DNA from 3 places in the Phytobacter cepae genome. Region 2 is predicted to be linked to each of the others. Evidence: predicted binding sites of a transcription regulator. Region 2 holds the regulator's gene; each other region holds the start of a gene.
The links. The regulator PurR, encoded in region 2, represses purine synthesis genes. The targets are predictions, from matches to a motif close to CANGCAAACGTTTGCNTG.
Positions count from the first base shown of each region.

Region 1: the regulator PurR is predicted to act here: its motif matches at 2,168-2,185, upstream of pyrD (quinone-dependent dihydroorotate dehydrogenase).
Region 3: the regulator PurR is predicted to act here: its motif matches at 3,515-3,532, upstream of purH (bifunctional phosphoribosylaminoimidazolecarboxamide formyltransferase/IMP cyclohydrolase).

Region 1 covers NZ_CM135107.1:3,276,605-3,283,554, reverse strand. Annotated here, with positions in the region: gene pepN (aminopeptidase N) at 1-1,400, shown strand, start outside; gene ssuE (NADPH-dependent FMN reductase) at 1,445-2,032, opposite strand; gene pyrD (quinone-dependent dihydroorotate dehydrogenase) at 2,281-3,291, shown strand; gene zapC (cell division protein ZapC) at 3,460-4,002, shown strand; gene ACUY4Q_RS15480 (YcbX family protein) at 3,999-5,108, opposite strand; gene rlmKL (bifunctional 23S rRNA (guanine(2069)-N(7))-methyltransferase RlmK/23S rRNA (guanine(2445)-N(2))-methyltransferase RlmL) at 5,208-6,950, shown strand, end outside.
Region 2 covers NZ_CM135107.1:2,909,202-2,916,151, reverse strand. Annotated here, with positions in the region: gene cfa (cyclopropane fatty acyl phospholipid synthase) at 1-67, opposite strand, end outside; gene punC (purine nucleoside transporter PunC) at 362-1,561, opposite strand; gene punR (DNA-binding transcriptional activator PunR) at 1,676-2,587, shown strand; gene purR (HTH-type transcriptional repressor PurR) at 2,607-3,632, opposite strand; gene cydH (cytochrome bd-I oxidase subunit CydH) at 3,931-4,020, shown strand; gene ACUY4Q_RS13570 (MFS transporter) at 4,191-5,360, shown strand; gene ACUY4Q_RS13565 (C40 family peptidase) at 5,442-6,287, opposite strand; gene grxD (monothiol glutaredoxin 4) at 6,629-6,950, shown strand, end outside.
Region 3 covers NZ_CM135107.1:4,838,351-4,845,300, reverse strand. Annotated here, with positions in the region: gene ACUY4Q_RS22665 (DUF1481 domain-containing protein) at 1-455, shown strand, start outside; gene purD (phosphoribosylamine--glycine ligase) at 513-1,805, opposite strand; gene purH (bifunctional phosphoribosylaminoimidazolecarboxamide formyltransferase/IMP cyclohydrolase) at 1,821-3,410, opposite strand; rRNA gene ACUY4Q_RS22650 (16S ribosomal RNA) at 4,037-5,576, shown strand; tRNA gene ACUY4Q_RS22645 (tRNA-Glu) at 5,662-5,737, shown strand; rRNA gene ACUY4Q_RS22640 (23S ribosomal RNA) at 5,956-6,950, shown strand, end outside.

The DNA of each region.
Region 1 (6,950 bases), 370 kb from region 2:
AGCTCTATTTCGAGCGCCATGACGGCAGCGCCGCCACCTGTGACGACTTTGTCCAGGCGATGGAAGATGCCTCCAATGTCGATCTGTCCCACTTCCGCCGCTGGTACAGCCAGGCCGGGACACCGATTGTGTCTGTTCATGATGACTACAATCCGGCAACCGAGCAGTACACCTTAACCATTAGCCAGCGCACGCCGCCAACGGCAGAGCAGCAGGAGAAACATCCGCTGCACATCCCCTTCGACATTGAGCTCTACGATAATGAAGGAAAGGTGATTCCCCTGCAAAAAGAGGGTCACCCGGTCCACCATGTGCTGAATGTGACCCAGCCGGAGCAAACTTTTGTTTTCGATAACGTCTACTTCCAGCCGGTGCCTTCGCTGCTGCGTGAGTTCTCTGCCCCGGTTAAACTGGAGTATAAATGGAGCGATCAGCAGCTGACGTTCCTGATGCGCCACGCCAGCAATGATTTCTCCCGTTGGGACGCTGCGCAAAGCCTGCTTGCCACCCACATCAAACTTAACGTTGCCCGCCAGCAGCAGGGTCAGCCGCTGTCGCTACCGTTGCATGTTGCCGACGCCTTCCGCGCCATTCTGCTGGATGAAAAGATTGATCCGGCGCTGGCCGCAGAAATCCTGACGCTGCCATCCGCCAATGAAATCGCCGAACTGTTCGAGGTTATCGATCCCATAGCGATTACCGCGGTACGTGAAGCATTGACCCGCACGCTGGCTACTGAACTGGCGGATGAAGTGCTGGCGATTTATAACGCCAACAAACTTCAGACATACCGAGTGGAGCATGAGGATATCGGCAAACGTTCCTTACGTAACACCTGCCTGCGCTATATCGCCTTTGGTGATGCTGAGCTTGCCGATAAGCTTGTCAGCCAGCAATACCACCAGGCCGATAACATGACCGATGCGCTCGCCGCACTCTCCGCTGCCGTCGCCGCGCAGCTACCGTGTCGTGATGCGTTGATGCAGGAATACGATGATAAGTGGCACCACGATGGCCTGGTGATGGATAAGTGGTTCATTCTGCAGGCAACCAGTCCGGCTGAGAACGCACTGCAAACCGTACGTGAGTTACTGCAACATCGCTCGTTCAGTCTTAGTAACCCGAACCGTATTCGTTCGCTGATCGGCGCGTTCGCGGGCAGCAACCCGGCGGCTTTCCATGCGGAAGACGGCAGCGGTTATCAGTTCCTGGTCGAGATGTTAACCGAGCTTAATCAACGTAACCCGCAGGTCGCGTCACGACTCATCGAGCCGCTGATCCGCTTGAAACGTTATGATGCGAAGCGGCAGGCGTTGATGCGCGCTGCGCTGGAACAACTGAAAGGGCTGGAGAATCTCTCCGGGGATTTGTTCGAAAAAGTCAGTAAAGCACTGGCGTAATCTCAGGCCGGGTGGGCAACGATGCCTGCCCGGCTTTCCCTGCATTATCCTTCGATTCGCTGTCTCAGCGCAGAATTCACCTGTCGGAATGACGGTGCCTGAAAGTCACGCCGATGCAATGCCTGCCAGAATGTTTCCAGAGAAGCGTCCAGGCGCGCCTGTAAACACGGAGTAAAGCTCGGTTTATGTTGATAATCAATAATCTGACTGTCGTCGGCGAAGACGCCGTGCAGGATCTCCTGTGCTTTAAGGGCGTTAAGCACCGGTTTAAGGGCATAATCCACTGCCAGCATATGGGCAACCGTCCCGCCGGTGGCGACCGGTAGCACTACTTTTCCTGCCAGCGCCCGCTCAGGCAGCATATCCAGTAATGTTTTCAGCGCACCTGAAAAGGACGCTTTATAAACGGGCGTGGCGACGATCATACCGTCGGCCTCCGCGAGTTGTTCAATCAGCGCCTGCAAAGCCGGGCTTTCGAAGCGGGCATAAAGTAAATCTTCCGGGACGAAGTTATGCAGGTGCCAGTGACAGACCTCAACGTCCAGGGCGCTCAGCCGCTCACGGGCATATTCCAGCAATGCGCTGGAACGTGAAGGGTAGCGTGGGCTGCCCGCCAAAGTAACCACTCGCATGAATGCTCCTTATAACCGTTAGTTGTCATTTAACTATCTTTGATAACAAATAAGAGCAGTGTGGCAGAGGTGGGTTATTCCCTTAAATATTTTATTCGACGTAAAACAGCCAAAAAAAGCATATCAAAAGTCGTAAAGGGAAACGATTGCGTTCAGTTAACGTTTTTTTGCCCCAGGTCAATTCCCTTTTCCCAACGAATCACAGATAATACGCCCCCGGTTTGCACACCGGGAATCCAGGAGAGTTCATGTACTACCCCTTCGTTCGTAAAGCCCTTTTTCAGCTCGATCCAGAGCGCGCTCATGAATTTATCTTCCAGCAATTACGTCGTATCTCAGGAACGCCGCTCGAAGCGCTTGTGCGCCAGCGTCTGCCGGAAAAACCGGTGCAATGCATGGGCCTGACGTTTAAAAATCCGCTCGGTCTGGCGGCCGGGCTTGATAAAAACGGTGAATGCATTGATGCCCTGGGCGCAATGGGTTTTGGTGCGATTGAAATTGGCACTGTCACGCCGCGTCCGCAGCCGGGTAACGACAAGCCACGTATCTTCCGTCTGGTGGATGCGGAGGGATTAATCAACCGAATGGGCTTTAATAACCACGGCGTTGATAACCTCGTCGAAAACGTGAAAAAAGCCCATTTCGATGGCGTGCTCGGCATTAATATCGGCAAAAATAAAGATACACCTGTCGAGCAGGGCAAAGATGACTACCTGATTTGCATGGAAAAAATCTATGCTTACGCCGGTTACATTGCTATTAATATTTCCTCGCCAAATACGCCAGGCCTGCGCACGTTACAATATGGCGAAGCGCTGGATGACCTGTTAACGGCGATAAAAAATAAGCAATCTGCGCTGCAACAGATTCACCATAAATATGTTCCTGTCGCCGTGAAGATCGCCCCGGATCTTTCTGAAGAGGAATTGATCCAGGTCGCTGACAGTTTAGTTCGCCACAATATTGATGGCGTCATTGCGACCAATACCACGCTCGAAAGATCGTTGGTTCAGGGAATGAAACATTGTGATGAAACGGGTGGGTTGAGTGGTCGTCCGCTGCAATTAAAAAGTACAGAAATTATTCGCCGTCTCTCCGGAGAATTAAAAGGTCGTTTGCCGATTATCGGTGTGGGCGGCATCGATTCTGTGATTGCCGCCCGCGAGAAGCTGGAAGCAGGGGCATCACTGGTGCAGATCTATTCTGGCTTTATTTTTAAAGGTCCGCCGTTGATTAAAGAAATCATCTCTCATAACTAATCTTTTCTCTCTGATTTGCCTTACCAGGGCTTTATTTCGAGTCCTGGTTGATTTATATTCCCTCATTGTTGCTAATTTGTACATTTTAGTCTTTTCTTAATTTGGTAATAAGCGAAGCGGCAAAAAGGACTTTAGGGTCAGGGATGAATACGGGGAGGGGAGAACAGCATGCGAATTAAACCTGATGATAACTGGCGTTGGTTTTTTGATGATGAGCACGATCGTATGATGCTCGATTTAGCCAACGGCATGATTTTCCGCTCACGGTTTGCCCGCAAAATGCTTACCCCTGATGCGTTTTCTCCCAGTGGTTTTTGTGTTGATGATGCCGCACTCTTTTTCTCCTTTGATGAGAAATGCCGTGATTTGATGCTATCCAATGAGCAGCGTGCAGAGCTGGTACTTAATGCGTTGGTCGCCATTCGCTTCCTGAAACCGCAAATGCCCAAAAGCTGGCACTTCCAGAACCACAACGCACCGTGGTCTCCTGCTGCAGGCATGGCCGCCAGCGTTTCGTTAAGTGATACCGGTGAATCAGTGAATTTGCTGGTGGTCGAGTCCGGCGAAAACGCAGCACTTTGCCTACTGGCGCAACCCGGTGTGGTGATTGCCGGGCGCACCATGCAGTTGGGTGATGCCATTAAAGTAATGAATGACCGACTGAAGCCGCAATGTCACATTGACAGCTTCAGCTTTGAGCAGGCGGTTTAACTTTCCAGTCGTAACGATGTTTTGGGTACACAGCTGCAACTCAGAATTGTACCGTCAGCGGAAACGGCTGATTTCTTTAATGGGCTCACTTCACCTTCGATAAGCGTCATACGACAGCAGCCACAGATCCCCGCCCGACAAGAGTAGGGGACGCGGATGCCCTGGTTTTCCAGCTGTTCAAGTAATATCTGCTGATTATTCCCACGGAATTTCTGTCCTTTCCAGACAATATCGACCTCGCCTGCCGCTTGCGGTTCCGCTTCAACGGCTTCTGCGACCTTGCCTGCGCCATAGGGTTTGGCCGGGGCGCGGCTCAGAACGACAACCTCATCGCCAACACGGACAACGCCGCTGTTGCGGGCGATTAAATTTTGCCCGAAATCGACATCGCCATTGTCCTGGGCGGTGCGAAAACCCGTTAACGTGGTGAGTGGTTCACCCGCCGGATGCTTTTGCCCCCGTTCCGGACTGACGGTCGTAAACACGCAGCGGCTGCAAGGTTTAACCACATCAAATATGACTTCGCCAATACGAATCACTTTCCAGCTATCTTCTTCCCAGGCTTGTGCGCCAGTGACCACGAGGTTGGGGCGAAATTGCTCCATCGTTACGCTTGCCGGGCAGCGGTGCTGCAGATCGCGCAGCGACGCTTCGTTGGTCAGTAAGAAGGGAAAACCATCGGCGAAGGAGAGCGGGACATCGTCAAAACGTTTTACCCGGCGCGTCAGTTGTGGGCCCACCCAGCGTAACTGTACTTCCCGGCCAAAAAAGCCACTGAGCCAGAGATTAATGGCATCGGGTGCGACCAGAGCGGTGAAATGGTTCCCCCAGACCTCGGTCGGTTCGCCCTGCGGGGCAAAATCAGCGAAACGTACCACCGCACTGGTGCCATCTGGCGCGGTTAAATGCAGACCATCAGTAAGGGGAGAGGGGAGAAAGCGAACCATCTGCGGATACTGGCGCGCGGTAATAAAGGTGCCATCTTTTTGCGTGACCATAAAAACGCGGTCAAATGATAAACCACTGCTGTCTGCCAGCGCGTGTGTCAGGCTAATTCCGCGCATAGATTTAACCGGGTGAATAAAAAGACGCGAGAGCGTTGCCACGCTAATTCCTCTGACGACGAAAATAAGCCCTCAACTTTATGACATGCACGCCAGATTGGCTATAATGCGCAACAATTTTCTTCAAAGTTAAGTGACCTTATGATTTCTCTGTTTGCCAGTACGGCCCGTGGGCTGGAAGAGCTGTTAAAAACTGAACTGGAAAACCTGGGTGCTACAGAGTGCCAGGTGGTTCAGGGGGGCGTCCATTTCCATGGTGACACCCGGCTTGTCTATGCAAGCCTGATGTGGAGCCGTCTGGCCTCGCGCATTATGATGCCGCTGGGTGAGTGCAAGGTGTATAGCGATCTTGATCTCTATCTGGGCGTGCAGGCGATCAACTGGACGGAGATTTTCAACACCGATGCGACCTTTGCCGTGCACTTCAGCGGGCTGAACGACGAGATCCGAAACAGTCAGTATGGCGCACTGAAAGTGAAAGATGCCATCGTTGACAGCTTCACGCGTAAAAATTTACCGCGACCAAATGTCGATCGTGAGCAGCCCGATCTGCGTATTAACGTCTGGCTGAATAAAGAGACGGCACACATCTCTCTGGATCTGAGCGGCGAAGGTCTACATCTGCGTGGCTACCGCGATCGCACTGGTATCGCACCGATCAAAGAAAACCTGGCGGCGGCAATCGTCATGCGTTCCGGCTGGCAGCCGGGAACGCCACTGCTGGATCCAATGTGTGGTTCCGGTACGCTATTGATCGAAGCCGCGATGTGGGCGACCGATCGTGCCCCTGGTCTGCACCGTGGTCACTGGGGCTTTAGCGGTTGGGCGCAGCATGACGAAACGCTCTGGCAGGAAGTGAAAGCAGATGCGCAGGTCCGTGCGCGTAAAGGGCTTGCTGACTATCAGTCCCATTTTTATGGTTCTGACAACGACGCACGCGTGATTGAGCGCGCGCAGCGCAACGCCCGCCGCGCTGGTATTGCCGACCTGGTCACTTTTGAGGTGAAGGATGCAGCAAAACTGACCAATCCGCTGCCTAAGGGGCCGTATGGCACAATCATCAGCAACCCGCCTTACGGTGAGCGCCTGGAGAGCGAACCGGCGCTCATCGCCCTGCATAGCTTGCTGGGGCGCACCCTTAAATCGCAGTTTGGCGGCTGGAATCTCTCCTTATTCAGCGCTTCTGTCGATTTGCTTAACTGCCTGCAATTGCGTGCTGACCGCCAGTTCAAGGCTAAAAACGGTCCACTGGACTGCGTGCAGAAAAACTATCATCTGGCTGAAAACACCGGTGAAGTGCGTGCGCCGTCAATGGCAGACGATTATGCCAACCGTCTGCGCAAGAACGTTAAAAAGCTGGAGAAGTGGGCACGACAGGAAGGCATTGAATGCTATCGCCTGTATGATGCCGATCTGCCGGATTACAATGTTGCCGTTGACCGCTACGGTGAATGGGTCGTTGTTCAGGAATATGCTGCCCCGAAAACCATTGATGCGAATAAAGCCCGTCAGCGCCTGTTCGATATCATTGCTGCCACCATCGCCGTCCTGGAAATCGCACCGAATAAACTGGTGCTGAAAACCCGTGAACGGCAGAAAGGCACCAATCAGTATCAGAAAATGAACGAGAAGGGCGAGTTCCTGGAGGTCGGCGAATACAACGCGCGCCTGTGGGTCAACCTGACGGATTATCTTGATACCGGCCTGTTCCTTGACCACCGTATCGCCCGTCGTATGCTCGGGCAGATGAGCAAGGGAAAAGATTTCCTCAATCTGTTTGCGTACACCGGCAGTGCCAGCGTTCACGCGGGTCTTGGCGGAGCGAAAAGCACGACCACGGTTGATATGTCCCGCACCTATCTGGAGTGGGCAGAGCGTAACCTG
Region 2 (6,950 bases):
GCTCGCTTGCTATACGGAACCAGTTATCATCCCGTACGTTTACTTCTTCTATACACGATGAACTCATAACTTCTCCATCACCTGCAAGTGATCGATACCGTCAAAAAGCGTTGCCGCCTTTGGGGTGTGAGAAATATCACGGTGGAACCGTGAGGCTGATATCCGACGTAGAACAGAGGAAGGGAGATACCCTTGCCAGAATGGCCTTCCATGGTGAAACGGGCGCGATCCTGCTCCCGTTAATGCTTACAAAATTTTATTTTAGTACAGCCGAAATTGAGTATAGGCCTCAAAATCGGCTGATACAACCATAAACAATTAGCAGGCTAATCGCACAAATGTCACATAATTACGAGTGCAATCAGGCATGACTGGACGATTCAAGAGACGCTTTCTGGCGACGCGCATTATTTTCACGGCGTTGCATCACGAAACCCAGACCCGCCAGCAACACTGTCGACACCATTACACTGGTGGTCGCCAGGAGTGGGAAGGCGATCAGTGCTGATACCACCAGACTGGCAATAAAACACAAGCCCAGTTGCAGTGTGTTCTGCAGCGCAGCAGCCCGACCCGTGGCGTGAGGGAAGGGGCGCAGTGCTTCTGCGACCACGATGGGGTAAATCGCGCCGTTAGCCACGGCCATCAGGCAGAAGGGGATCAGCAGAGCAGTCAGGGAAGCACCAGGCAGCAAGCCCACGGCCCAGGTGGCAATCACGCTGAATGCAAAGGCGACCAACAGCCAGGGCAGCAAGCGCGCGCCAGACCATTTTTGCAGCGCCCAGCGGCAGCTATAACCCCCTATCAGGAAGGCGATGGTTTGTGGAACATAGCTCAGGCCAATGATGGTCGGGCCATAACCCATATCATGCAAAATAAAGGGAGAACCGGTCAGCCAGGCAAAGAAGCTGGCGGAGCAGGCGGCATAAATCAGCACGTTACCCCGGTAGGCTTTATCACGCAGCAGGGTAAGAAAGGTCACCGGCTGCGCGTCCGGGGCCGGTTTACGCGGCATAGCGCGCAGACGCAGCGCCGGCAGCATGAGCACCACCGTAATGGCGAAGAGGGTCGCAAAAATGGCCTGCCAGGAAAAATGGGCGAGGATCCAACTGCCAAGCAGTGGCGCGAGGGCGGGAGACAATCCAACCAGCGGCATGATAGTGGCAAAAATACGGTTAGTCCGTTGTGCCGGGTAGTGGTCGGTAACCAGCGCCTGCCAGGTGACGGCGGCCGCACAAACGCCCACGGCCTGAATAAAGCGCAAAACCAGCAGCCAGCGGGCATCCTCTACCCAGATCATTCCCAGGCAGCCGAGGGCAAAGATGGCCAGGCCACTTAACAGTACCGGCTTACGCCCATAGCGATCGGACAAGGGCCCCCAAACCAGCTGCGCGACAGCAAATCCGGCAAGGAAGAGGCTCAGCGTCGCGCTGACCACGGCGGCAGAAGTGTGCAAATCTTGCTGAATATTGGCGAAGGCAGGGAGGTACATGTCCGTTGCGAGGAAGCCGAGTACGCTTAATCCCGCCAGCCAGACTAAAAATCCTTTTCCTGGTTGCATGGTAAAAATCTCTTTCTTGTGCAGGTAAACAGGGAAACAGAGTCTAGGGAGTGTAACTTCGGTTGTGAACCGCTAATATTTGCGAATGGGTTTCAAAATTTTTGCAGGCAAAATATGTGGTCAGAATATTCTCTTGAAGTCGTCGACGCAGTGGCTCGCAATGGTAGCTTTAGCGCGGCCGCGCAGGAGCTGCATCGTGTGCCCTCTGCGGTCAGTTATACGGTGCGCCAACTGGAAGAGTGGCTCGCCGTTGCGCTTTTTGAACGTCGTCATCGCGATGTAGAACTCACCCCCGCCGGGGTGCTGTTTTTAAAAGAAGGGCGCTCTGTTATCAAAAAAATGCAGATCACCCGCCAGCAATGTCAACAAATTGCCAATGGCTGGCGTGGTCAACTGGCCATTGCTGTCGACAATATCGTCAAGCCTGAACGAACCCGGCAGATGATTGTTGATTTCTATCGCCATTTTAGCGATGTCGAACTGTTGGTGTTCCAGGAAGTATTTAACGGCGTTTGGGACGCATTGGCAGATGGCCGCGTGGAACTGGCCATCGGGGCGACGCAGGCGATACCCGTCGGGGGGCGCTATACCTTTCGGGATATGGGCATGCTGAGCTGGAAATGTGTAGTGGCGAGTCATCACCCGCTGGCCGGGATGAAGGCACCTCTCAGTGACGATACCTTGCGCAACTGGCCTTCGCTGGTGCGTGAAGATACCTCACGCTCTCTGCCGAAACGCATAACCTGGCTGCTGGATAACCAGAAACGGGTTGTGGCCCCGGATTGGGAATCGTCCGCCGCCTGCCTCTCTGCGGGATTGTGTGTTGGCATGGTGCCGGCACATTTTGCGCGCCCCTGGCTGGACAAAGGAGAGTGGGTGGCGCTGGAGCTTGAAAATCCTTTCCCGGACGCGGCCTGTTGCCTGACCTGGCAGCAAAACGAAGCTTCACCGGCGTTAAACTGGCTGCTGAGTTATTTGGGGGATAGTGAAACGCTGAATCGGGAGTGGTTGTGGGAGCAGGATTGACCCGCTCCCCTTGCAGAGATTAACGGCGATAATCGCGGAATGGACCATCCGCCACCGAACGACGCTCGATCAGTCGCGGATGGACTTCAATAGACTGGGAGACCTCACGTTTGTTAACGATACGGTCGAGCAGCATATTGAATGCCGTTTCACCCAGCGAATCCTTTGGCTGATGGATAGTGGTCAGCGACGGGGTAAAGTAGCGTGAGTTGCGCACGTTATCGTAACCGATCACCGAAATATCCTGTGGCACACGCAGGCCCATTTCGTCTGCTGCACAGAGGGCGCCCATCGCCATGATATCGCCACCGCAGAAAACAGCGGTGGGGCGGGATGGCTGGGTGAGAATTTGTTGCATGGCGCGATAACCGGACTCCGGTTCGAAATCGCCCTGAACAATCCAGTTTTCCGCTACGCTGATATGCGCTTCTTCCATCGCTTTCATAAAGCCAGCCAGTCGGCCTGCACCGGTATTACGCTCAAGCGGTCCTGGGATGACGCCAATGTCACGATGACCGCGTTCGACCAGATAACGCCCGGCCATGTAGCCGCCTTCAAACGCATTATCGATGACGGTGTCGGTAAAATCGGCTTTAGCTTCACCCCAGTCCATGACCACCATCGGAATATGGCGGTACTCGCCAAGCATAGTCAGCAGGGATTCCGGGTACTCTGAACACATCACCAGTAAACCATCAACGCGCTTTTGCGCCATCATCGACAGGTAGGCGCCTTGTTTTTCAAAATTGTTCCAGGCGTTACCCAAAATGAGGGTATAGCCTTTCTGGAAACAGTTCTTCTCAACGGCTTCGATTATCTCGGCAAAATAGGCCGCTTCGCTGCTGGTGGCCAGCAAACCGATGGATTTTGTGTGATTCACCTTCAGGCTACGGGCGACGGCACTCGGCGAGTAGTGAAGCTCCTTAATGGCCGCCCACACAGCATTACGCGTCTCTTCAGCGACGAAACGGGTTTTGTTAATAACATGTGATACGGTTGTGGTGGAAACGTTTGCTCGCTTCGCTACGTCTTTGATCGTTGCCATCAGATGTCACTCCATGCCATATCATAAGCTCCTGAAAATGCTAAAGGTAAACGTTTGCCTGCCTTCACCCTTTCACCGCGCGATGTACTGTTTTACGCCGGGAAAAAGACATTGGACGTCAGGAGGGGAGTCAATGGCCGGTACGCTAATAAATTTAGCGTCGAATTTTGTCTTATCTTGACCAAAAGGGGAAGCGCTAAAACGTATATCAATCTAAATCCTGCAAGATTTTTACGTTTATTTGTGCAAAAATGCGCTACCTCACTTTTTATGGGGTAATAGGAAAGGAGAAAAATTGATGAGCACCGACCTGAAGTTTTCTTTAGTGACGACTGTCATTGTGCTGGCCCTGATTGTTGCGGGTGCGATGACGGCGGCTCTGCACTGAGTTACCCCGAGGGAGAGTTCTCTCCCTCGCTGTTTTCTTCTTCTATTATCCCGAATTCAGCAATACTCTTTTCGCGTTTCACTCTCTTCTGTTTTTTGTGAACGCTGTCATACTTTTGACTTCTGTGACGGTGTCGGCCAACGACACGGCATTTCCGGAGTCAATAAATCATGAAAGTAAATTATCCACTGCTTGCCCTGGCGATAGGCGCTTTTGGCATCGGTACCACCGAGTTTTCCCCGATGGGACTGCTGCCCGTCATTGCACGGGGTGTCGATGTATCGATTCCGGCAGCGGGAATGCTGATCAGTGCCTATGCCATAGGTGTCATGGTGGGGGCCCCCCTTATGACGTTGCTGCTTTCCCATCGCGCGCGGCGTAATGCACTGATTTTTTTGATGGCAATCTTTACGCTTGGCAATGTGTTGTCCGCCATCTCGCCTGATTACACCACGCTCATGCTGTCGCGCATTATTACCAGTCTCAATCATGGCGCATTCTTTGGACTGGGTTCGGTGGTTGCCGCAAGCGTAGTGGCAAAAGAGAAGCAGGCCAGTGCGGTTGCCACCATGTTCATGGGGCTGACGATTGCTAATATCGGCGGGGTGCCGGCGGCGACATGGCTCGGTGAAACCATTGGCTGGCGGATGTCATTCCTTGCCACAGCGGGCCTTGGCATTATTGCGATAGTCAGCCTGTATCTCTCCTTGCCAAAAGGTAATGCCGGAGAGCGACCCGATGTACGTAAAGAACTCTCCGTACTGATGCGTCCGCAGGTGGTATCCGCTTTGATGACAACCGTACTGGGCGCCGGGGCGATGTTTACGCTTTATACCTATATCTCGCCTGTACTGCATGATATAGCCGACGCAGGACCCGCATTTATTACCGCAATGCTGGTGCTTATTGGCGTAGGGTTCTCTTTGGGGAATTATCTGGGTGGCAAGCTGGCTGACCGTTCCGTGACCGGAACCCTGAAAGGTTTCTTGCTGTTATTGATTGCCATCATGTTGGCGATCCCCTGGCTTGCACGCAGTGAAGTTGGCGCGGCGATCGGCATGGTTGTATGGGGTGCTGCCACCTTCGCGATTGTGCCGCCCCTACAGATGCGGGTTATGCGTGTCGCGCATGAAGCACCCGGTCTCTCTTCTTCAGTCAATATCGGCGCGTTCAACCTGGGAAATGCGCTGGGGGCAGCAGCGGGGGGCGCGGTGATTTCAGGTGGTCTCGGCTATGTTTTTGTTCCGGTAACCGGGGCGGTGATTGCCGGGATGGCATTACTGCTGGTGCTGTTGTCCGGTCGCGGTGCGGCTAATCCAGCCTGTGCGACCGCTGAATAAATAAAAAGCAGGAGGTTTACCCTCCTGCTTTTTACCTGCGTTTCAGGGTTATGACCTGCCATCACGCTCGAGGCAGCATATTTATCGAATGGTTTTAGGCGTGACCACGCGGCGGGCGCCAACATAATGACGCTGCCAGTAGTCTTCGCTTAACGACGTTATCTGGATATCCTGGCCGCTACGCGGAGACTGGATAAATTTGCCGTTGCCTACATACACACCCACGTGGTCAGCTGTACCGCGACCTTGAGTACGGAAAAATACCAGATCGCCGCTTTCCAGCTCTGCGACGTTGACCGGAGAGGCATCACGCAGGTGATACATCTCGTTCGCGGTACGAGGGATACGGAATTTTACGAGGTCTTTGTAGGCGTAATACACCAGTCCACTGCAATCAAAACCGGTCATTGGAGAGGTACCGCCCCAATGATAAGGCTTGCCAATCTGGTTCATCAGCTTTGACATTGCGGTTTTCTGAATTTTTTGCATCCGCACTTTGTGCGCTTCAGAAATCGTGACGGGTTTGCTTCCTTTCACTTTTACACATTGCGATTTATGGCCTTTACGCTTTGTGCATTTTTCGGTCATAGCAATAACCGGAGCGGGAACCTTGCTGGATTTACTATGACGGGGAGTATTCTTGCTGGTTTTACTGCTTGCGGTTTTCTTGCTGACGGTCGAGGTTTTTTTTGCCGTCGTTACTTTTTTATTTTCGGCTTTCGCCGTTGCCCTGGAGGCGGTGCCACTGCTTTTCTTTGATGTTTTATTGGTCTGACTATTTTTCTTACGTTCGGATGCTTTCACTACGTGCGACTTATTGACGGCCGCGCCTCGCGTTTGCTCAGAGGCCGTTGCTAAAGGTGTAAATGTCAGCGTAGTGAACAACAAAGCACAGAGCGTGATTGAAGCTTTTTGAATTCGCGCCACTGAGCAATCCCCTGGATAAGTGCAGGCATTCAATAATGCTTGCGTATGATTTAGAACCGCGTCGATTCTAATCCATAAAAAGCAGAAAAGTTAATAGGCTTTTTGCATCTAAAACTCTGTTTCGTTAGCAAGCGCAAAAAAAAGCACCAGTTATGCCCCTCATAAGCTCAATTGTTGAACTATCACGCGGCGGGAGAGGGGCGACCATGGGCACTTACGACGTAGATGAGGGTGACAGACGATAAAATAATGAGTGGTGAACAAAATGTTATTTTCCGTTGCTCGCATGAACCGTTACAATGACAGTTATCTGCCGATAAGAAGTTGAAGGAAGCAAGACAATGAGCACTACTCTTGAAAAAATCCAGACCCAAATCGCTGAGAACCCAATTCTGCTTTACATGAAAGGTTCTCCTAAACTGCCAAGCTGTGGTTTCTCCGCACAGGCTGTACAGGCGCTCTCTGCGTGTGGCGAACGCTTTGCTTACGTAGATATCCTGCAAAACCCGGATATTCGTGCTGAGTTGCCAAAATACGCTAACTGGCCGACGTTCCCGCAGCTGTGGGTCGACGGTGAGCTGGTCGGCGGTTGCGATATCATCATCGAAATGTATCAGCGCGGCGAACTGCAGCCGTTGATTAAAGAGACGGCTGCGAAGTACA
Region 3 (6,950 bases), 1.9 Mb from region 2:
GTGAATACCGCTGGCAGGGCGATGAGCTTAGCCTTATCGAACTCAATATCTACGGCAAGCAGCCGGAACACATTCGCGTACGCTTCGACGACCATGGCGAACTCAGCTTCATGCAGCGCGAGATCAACGGTCAGAAGCAACAGATCTCCAGCGATCAAATCGACCTTTACCACTATCGTGCGGATCAGATTCGCCAGACCAGCGATGCATTGCGTCAGGGCAGAGTTGTGCTACGTCAGGGGCGTTGGCACGCTAATGGTTCAGTGACGACCTGTGAAGGGCAAACCATAAAGCCTGAACTGGATGGATTGGCTATCAATCACATTCAACGGCGGCAGAATCACTCTTCAGCAGATGTGAGCGTTGCCTGGCTTGAAGGGCCGGAAGGGGCGCAGCTGCTGTTGGTCGCAAATGAAGATTTTTGCACCTGGCAGCCAACTGAGAAAAGCTTCTGAGACGAGTGTAATGCGTCACCCTCTCCCGAATGGGGAGAGGGTGAGAGTCAGGGTAAATTACTTCCCTTGTTCGCGTGCAATCGCGCGGTAACCAATATCCTTGCGGCTAAAGCTGCCATTCCATTGAATATCCGTCATCAAAGCATTCGCGCGTTGCTGGGCTTGGGCAACCGTTTCACCCAGTGCAGTTACGCAAAGCACTCGACCGCCACTCGTGAGCACCCGGTCATCTGCGGACAGTGTAGTGCCGGCGTGGAAGACTTTACCTTCCGGGGAGGATTCCAGCGGCAGACCATGAATGACGTCACCCGTGTTGTAATCCCCTGGATAGCCCCCAGCCGCCATCACCACGCCCAATGCAGCACGCGGATCCCATTCAGAGGTTTTCTCGTCCAGATTGCCCTTGCAGGCTGCAATACAAAGATCAACCAAATCTGACTGCATACGCATCATAATCGGTTGGGTTTCCGGATCGCCGAAACGGCAGTTGAATTCGATAACCTTTGGGTTGCCCTGTTTGTCGATCATCAGGCCCGCATACAGGAAGCCAGTGTAGGTATTGCCTTCTGCGGCCATTCCTTTCACGGTTGGCCAAATCACGCGTTCCATAGTGCGCTGATGCACGACATCCGTCACGACCGGAGCTGGGGAGTAAGCACCCATGCCGCCGGTGTTCGGACCGGTATCGCCGTCGCCCACACGCTTGTGGTCCTGACTGGTGGCCATCGGCAGCACATGCGCACCGTCAACCATCACAATAAAGCTGGCTTCTTCGCCGTCCAGGAACTCTTCAATCACGATACGGTGCCCTGCGTCACCAAAGGCGTTGCCTGCCAGCATGTCATGGACAGCCGCTTCCGCTTCTTCCAGGGTCATCGCAACGATAACGCCTTTACCGGCAGCCAGACCGTCGGCTTTGATAACAATAGGGGCGCCTTTCTCACGCAGATAGGCCAGTGCAGGTTCCACTTCCGTGAAGTTCTGGTATTCCGCTGTCGGAATGTTGTGACGCGCAAGGAAGTCTTTGGTGAACGCTTTTGAGCCTTCCAGCTGGGCAGCACCCTGCGTTGGGCCGAAAATCTGCAATCCTGCGGCGCGGAAAGCATCCACTACACCTATTACCAGCGGCGCTTCCGGGCCAACAATGGTCAGGTCGATGTTTTCATTCTGTGCAAAGCTCAGCAGGGCCGGAATGTCAGTTGCGCCAATGGCGACGTTTTGCAAAGCGGGTTCCAGCGCGGTACCCGCATTACCCGGCGCCACAAATACGGTATCAACCAGCGGCGATTGTGCCGCTTTCCACGCCAGCGCGTGCTCGCGCCCGCCGTTACCAATTACTAATACTTTCATTGTCTGCTCCGTGAATTAATGGCGGAAGTGACGCATGTCGGTGAAGATCATCGCGATGCCGTGTTCGTCAGCGGCAGCGATGACTTCGTCATCACGAATAGACCCGCCAGGCTGGATAACACAGCTCACACCCACGGCTGCCGCTGCATCAATACCGTCGCGGAACGGGAAGAAGGCATCAGACGCCATGGCGGAGCCTTTCACTTCCAGTCCTTCGTCACCTGCTTTAATGCCGGCGATTTTTGCCGAATAAACGCGGCTCATCTGACCTGCACCTATGCCGATGGTCATGTTCTCTTTGGCATACACGATGGCGTTAGATTTAACGAACTTAGCCACTTTCCAGCAGAACAGGGCATCACGCAGCTCCTGCTCGGTCGGCTGGCGCTTGCTCACAACACGCAGTTCACCTTCAGTCACCATACCGAGGTCGCGATCCTGAACCAGCAGGCCACCATTAACACGTTTGAAATCAAGCCCTGCTACACGAGCCGTCCATTCACCGCAGGTCAGAACGCGAACGTTCTGTTTGGCCGAAGTAATCTTGAGTGCTTCCTCGGTGGCAGACGGGGCAATGATCACCTCAACGAACTGACGGGAGATGATCGCCTGTGCGGTCTCGGCGTCCAGTTCACGGTTGAAGGCAATAATGCCGCCAAAGGCAGAGGTCGGGTCGGTTTTGTACGCGCGATCGTAGGCGTCAAGCAGAGACGTGCTTACGGCGACGCCGCAGGGGTTGGCATGTTTCACAATCACACATGCCGGTTCATGGAACTCTTTCACACATTCCAGCGCTGCGTCGGTGTCCGCGATGTTGTTATAAGAGAGGGCTTTACCCTGCAGCTGCCGGGCGGTAGCAACGGAGGCTTCTTTTACCTCTTCTTCTATATAGAAGGCAGCCTGCTGATGGCTGTTTTCGCCGTAACGCATATCCTGCTTCTTAATGAAGTTCAGATTGAGGGTGCGTGGGAAGCGGCCAGCAGCTTCTTTACTCTCACCGTGATAGGACGGAACCATGCTGCCAAAGTAGTTGGCAATCATGCTGTCGTAAGCAGCGGTATGTTCAAACGCTTTAATGGCGAGGTCGAAACGGGTTTCCAGCGTCAGAGAGGCTTCGTTGGCATCCATCTCTTCAATAATGGCGTTGTAGTCGCTGCTCTTCACCACGATGGCAACATCTTTATGGTTCTTCGCGGCGGAGCGCACCATGGTCGGACCGCCAATATCGATATTCTCTACCGCATCTTCCAGTGAGCAACCTTCGCGGGCAACGGTCTGGGCAAACGGGTAGAGGTTAACGACAACCATATCAATAGGAGCGATGCTGTGTTCAGCCATGATGGCATCATCCTGACCACGACGACCGAGGATACCGCCATGCACCTTCGGATGCAGGGTCTTCACACGTCCATCCATCATTTCCGGGAAACCGGTGTAATCGGAAACTTCGGTCACTGGTAAGCCTTTATCTGCCAGCAGGCGTGCGGTGCCACCTGTAGAGAGCAGTTCCACACCACGTGCGGAAAGTGCCTGAGCGAATTCGAGGATGCCCGCTTTGTCAGAAACACTGAGCAGAGCGCGGCGGACTGGACGACGTTGTTGCATGGTAAATCCCCTGGATTTGACGATAACAGAGAGCGTTAGCTGAATTTTCCTCTAAAAACTCAGCTAACGCCCCTTACGGGGCTGCTTTTTTGCGCGGGCATTGTAACGAAAACGTTTGCGCAACGCTCGCGAATTTTTATCTTTCGATCCAGACCACCACATTTCCTCCTCTATAAAGGTGTTCTTCCCGCGATTCCCGGTAAAGAAACGAAACGATTTGTGGATAACTCTGTGCGTAAAAGGGTATAAGGCGGGGTTTTGCTGGGGAATGCAGCAGTCAGTCATTTTTCTGTCATTTTTCTATTGCGGCCTCCGAAGAACTCCCTATAATGCGCCTCCATCGACACGGCAGATGTGAATCACTTCACACTAAACAGCCGGTTCGGTTGAAGAGAAAAAATCCTGAAAATCAGGGTTGACTCTGAAAGAGGAAAGCGTAATATACGCCACCTCGCAACGGTGAGCGAAAGCCGCGTTGCACTGCTCTTTAACAATTTATCAGACAATCTGTGTGGGCACTCAAAGTGACATGGATTCTTAATGTCTTCGGACAATAAATGAATACCAAGTCTCAAAGAGTGAACACGTAATTCATTACGAAGTTTAATTCTACGAGCATCAAACTTAAATTGAAGAGTTTGATCATGGCTCAGATTGAACGCTGGCGGCAGGCCTAACACATGCAAGTCGAACGGTAGCACAGAGAGCTTGCTCTCGGGTGACGAGTGGCGGACGGGTGAGTAATGTCTGGGAAACTGCCTGATGGAGGGGGATAACTACTGGAAACGGTAGCTAATACCGCATAACGTCGCAAGACCAAAGAGGGGGACCTTCGGGCCTCTTGCCATCAGATGTGCCCAGATGGGATTAGCTAGTAGGTGGGGTAACGGCTCACCTAGGCGACGATCCCTAGCTGGTCTGAGAGGATGACCAGCCACACTGGAACTGAGACACGGTCCAGACTCCTACGGGAGGCAGCAGTGGGGAATATTGCACAATGGGCGCAAGCCTGATGCAGCCATGCCGCGTGTATGAAGAAGGCCTTCGGGTTGTAAAGTACTTTCAGCGGGGAGGAAGGCGATACGGTTAATAACCGTGTCGATTGACGTTACCCGCAGAAGAAGCACCGGCTAACTCCGTGCCAGCAGCCGCGGTAATACGGAGGGTGCAAGCGTTAATCGGAATTACTGGGCGTAAAGCGCACGCAGGCGGTCTGTCAAGTCGGATGTGAAATCCCCGGGCTCAACCTGGGAACTGCATTCGAAACTGGCAGGCTTGAGTCTTGTAGAGGGGGGTAGAATTCCAGGTGTAGCGGTGAAATGCGTAGAGATCTGGAGGAATACCGGTGGCGAAGGCGGCCCCCTGGACAAAGACTGACGCTCAGGTGCGAAAGCGTGGGGAGCAAACAGGATTAGATACCCTGGTAGTCCACGCTGTAAACGATGTCGACTTGGAGGTTGTTCCCTTGAGGAGTGGCTTCCGGAGCTAACGCGTTAAGTCGACCGCCTGGGGAGTACGGCCGCAAGGTTAAAACTCAAATGAATTGACGGGGGCCCGCACAAGCGGTGGAGCATGTGGTTTAATTCGATGCAACGCGAAGAACCTTACCTACTCTTGACATCCAGAGAACTTAGCAGAGATGCTTTGGTGCCTTCGGGAACTCTGAGACAGGTGCTGCATGGCTGTCGTCAGCTCGTGTTGTGAAATGTTGGGTTAAGTCCCGCAACGAGCGCAACCCTTATCCTTTGTTGCCAGCGGTCCGGCCGGGAACTCAAAGGAGACTGCCAGTGATAAACTGGAGGAAGGTGGGGATGACGTCAAGTCATCATGGCCCTTACGAGTAGGGCTACACACGTGCTACAATGGCATATACAAAGAGAAGCGACCTCGCGAGAGCAAGCGGACCTCATAAAGTATGTCGTAGTCCGGATCGGAGTCTGCAACTCGACTCCGTGAAGTCGGAATCGCTAGTAATCGTGGATCAGAATGCCACGGTGAATACGTTCCCGGGCCTTGTACACACCGCCCGTCACACCATGGGAGTGGGTTGCAAAAGAAGTAGGTAGCTTAACCTTCGGGAGGGCGCTTACCACTTTGTGATTCATGACTGGGGTGAAGTCGTAACAAGGTAACCGTAGGGGAACCTGCGGTTGGATCACCTCCTTACCTTAAAGAACCTGCCTTTGTAGTGCTCACACAGATTGTCTGATGAAAAGTAAACAGCAAGGCGTCTTGCGATTGAGACTTCAGTGTCCCCTTCGTCTAGAGGCCCAGGACACCGCCCTTTCACGGCGGTAACAGGGGTTCGAATCCCCTAGGGGACGCCACTTGCTGGTTTGTGAGTGAAAGTCGCCGACCCCCGTATCTCAAAACTGACTTGCGAGTCATGTTTGAGATATTTGCTCTTTAAAAATCTGGATCAAGCTGAAAATTGAAACGACACATCGTGTCTGTTCTCCGTAATAAGAACAGAATGACGGTGTGTTCGAGTCTCTCAAATTTTCACGACACTGACGGTGTTTTACGAAACATCTTCGGGTTGTGAGGTTAAGCGACTAAGCGTACACGGTGGATGCCCTGGCAGTCAGAGGCGATGAAGGGCGTGCTAATCTGCGATAAGCGTCGGCGAGGTGATATGAACCTTTGACCCGGCGATACCCGAATGGGGAAACCCAGTGTGTTTCGACACACTATCATGTCATGAATACATAGTGGCATGAGGCGAACCGGGGGAACTGAAACATCTAAGTACCCCGAGGAAAAGAAATCAACCGAGATTCCCCCAGTAGCGGCGAGCGAACGGGGAGGAGCCCAGAGTCTGAATCAGCATGTGTGTTAATGGAAGCGTCTGGAAAGTCGCACGATACAGGGTGAAAGTCCCGTACATGAAAGTGCATATGTTGTGAACTCGAAGAGTAGGGCGGGACACGTGGTATCCTGTCTGAATATGGGGGGACCATCCTCCAAGGCTAAATACTCCTGACTGACCGATAGTGAACCAGTACCGTGAGGGAAAGGCGAAAAGAACCCCGGCGAGGGGAGTGAAAAAGAACCTGAAACCGTGTACGTACAAGCAGTGGGAGCACCTTCGTGGTGTGACTGCGTACCTTTTGTATAATGGGTCAGCGACTTATATTCTGTAGCAAGGTTAACCGTATAGGGGAGCCGCAGGGAAACCGAGTCTTAACTGGGCGTTAAGTTGCAGGGTATAGACCCGAAACCCGGTGATCTAGCCATGGGCAGGTTGAAGGTTGGGTAACACTAACTGGAGGACCGAACCGACTAATGTTGAAAAATTAGCGGATGACCTGTGGCTGGGGGTGAAAGGCCAATCAAACCGGGAGATAGCTGGTTCTCCCCGAAAGCTATTTAGGTAGCGCCTCGTGAATTCATCTTCGGGGGTAGAGCACTGTTTCGGCTAGGGGGTCATCCCGACTTACCAACCCGATGCAAACTACGAATACCGAAGAATGTTATCACGGGAGACACACGGCGGGTGCTAACGTCCGTCGTGAAGAGGGAAACAACCCAGACCGCCAG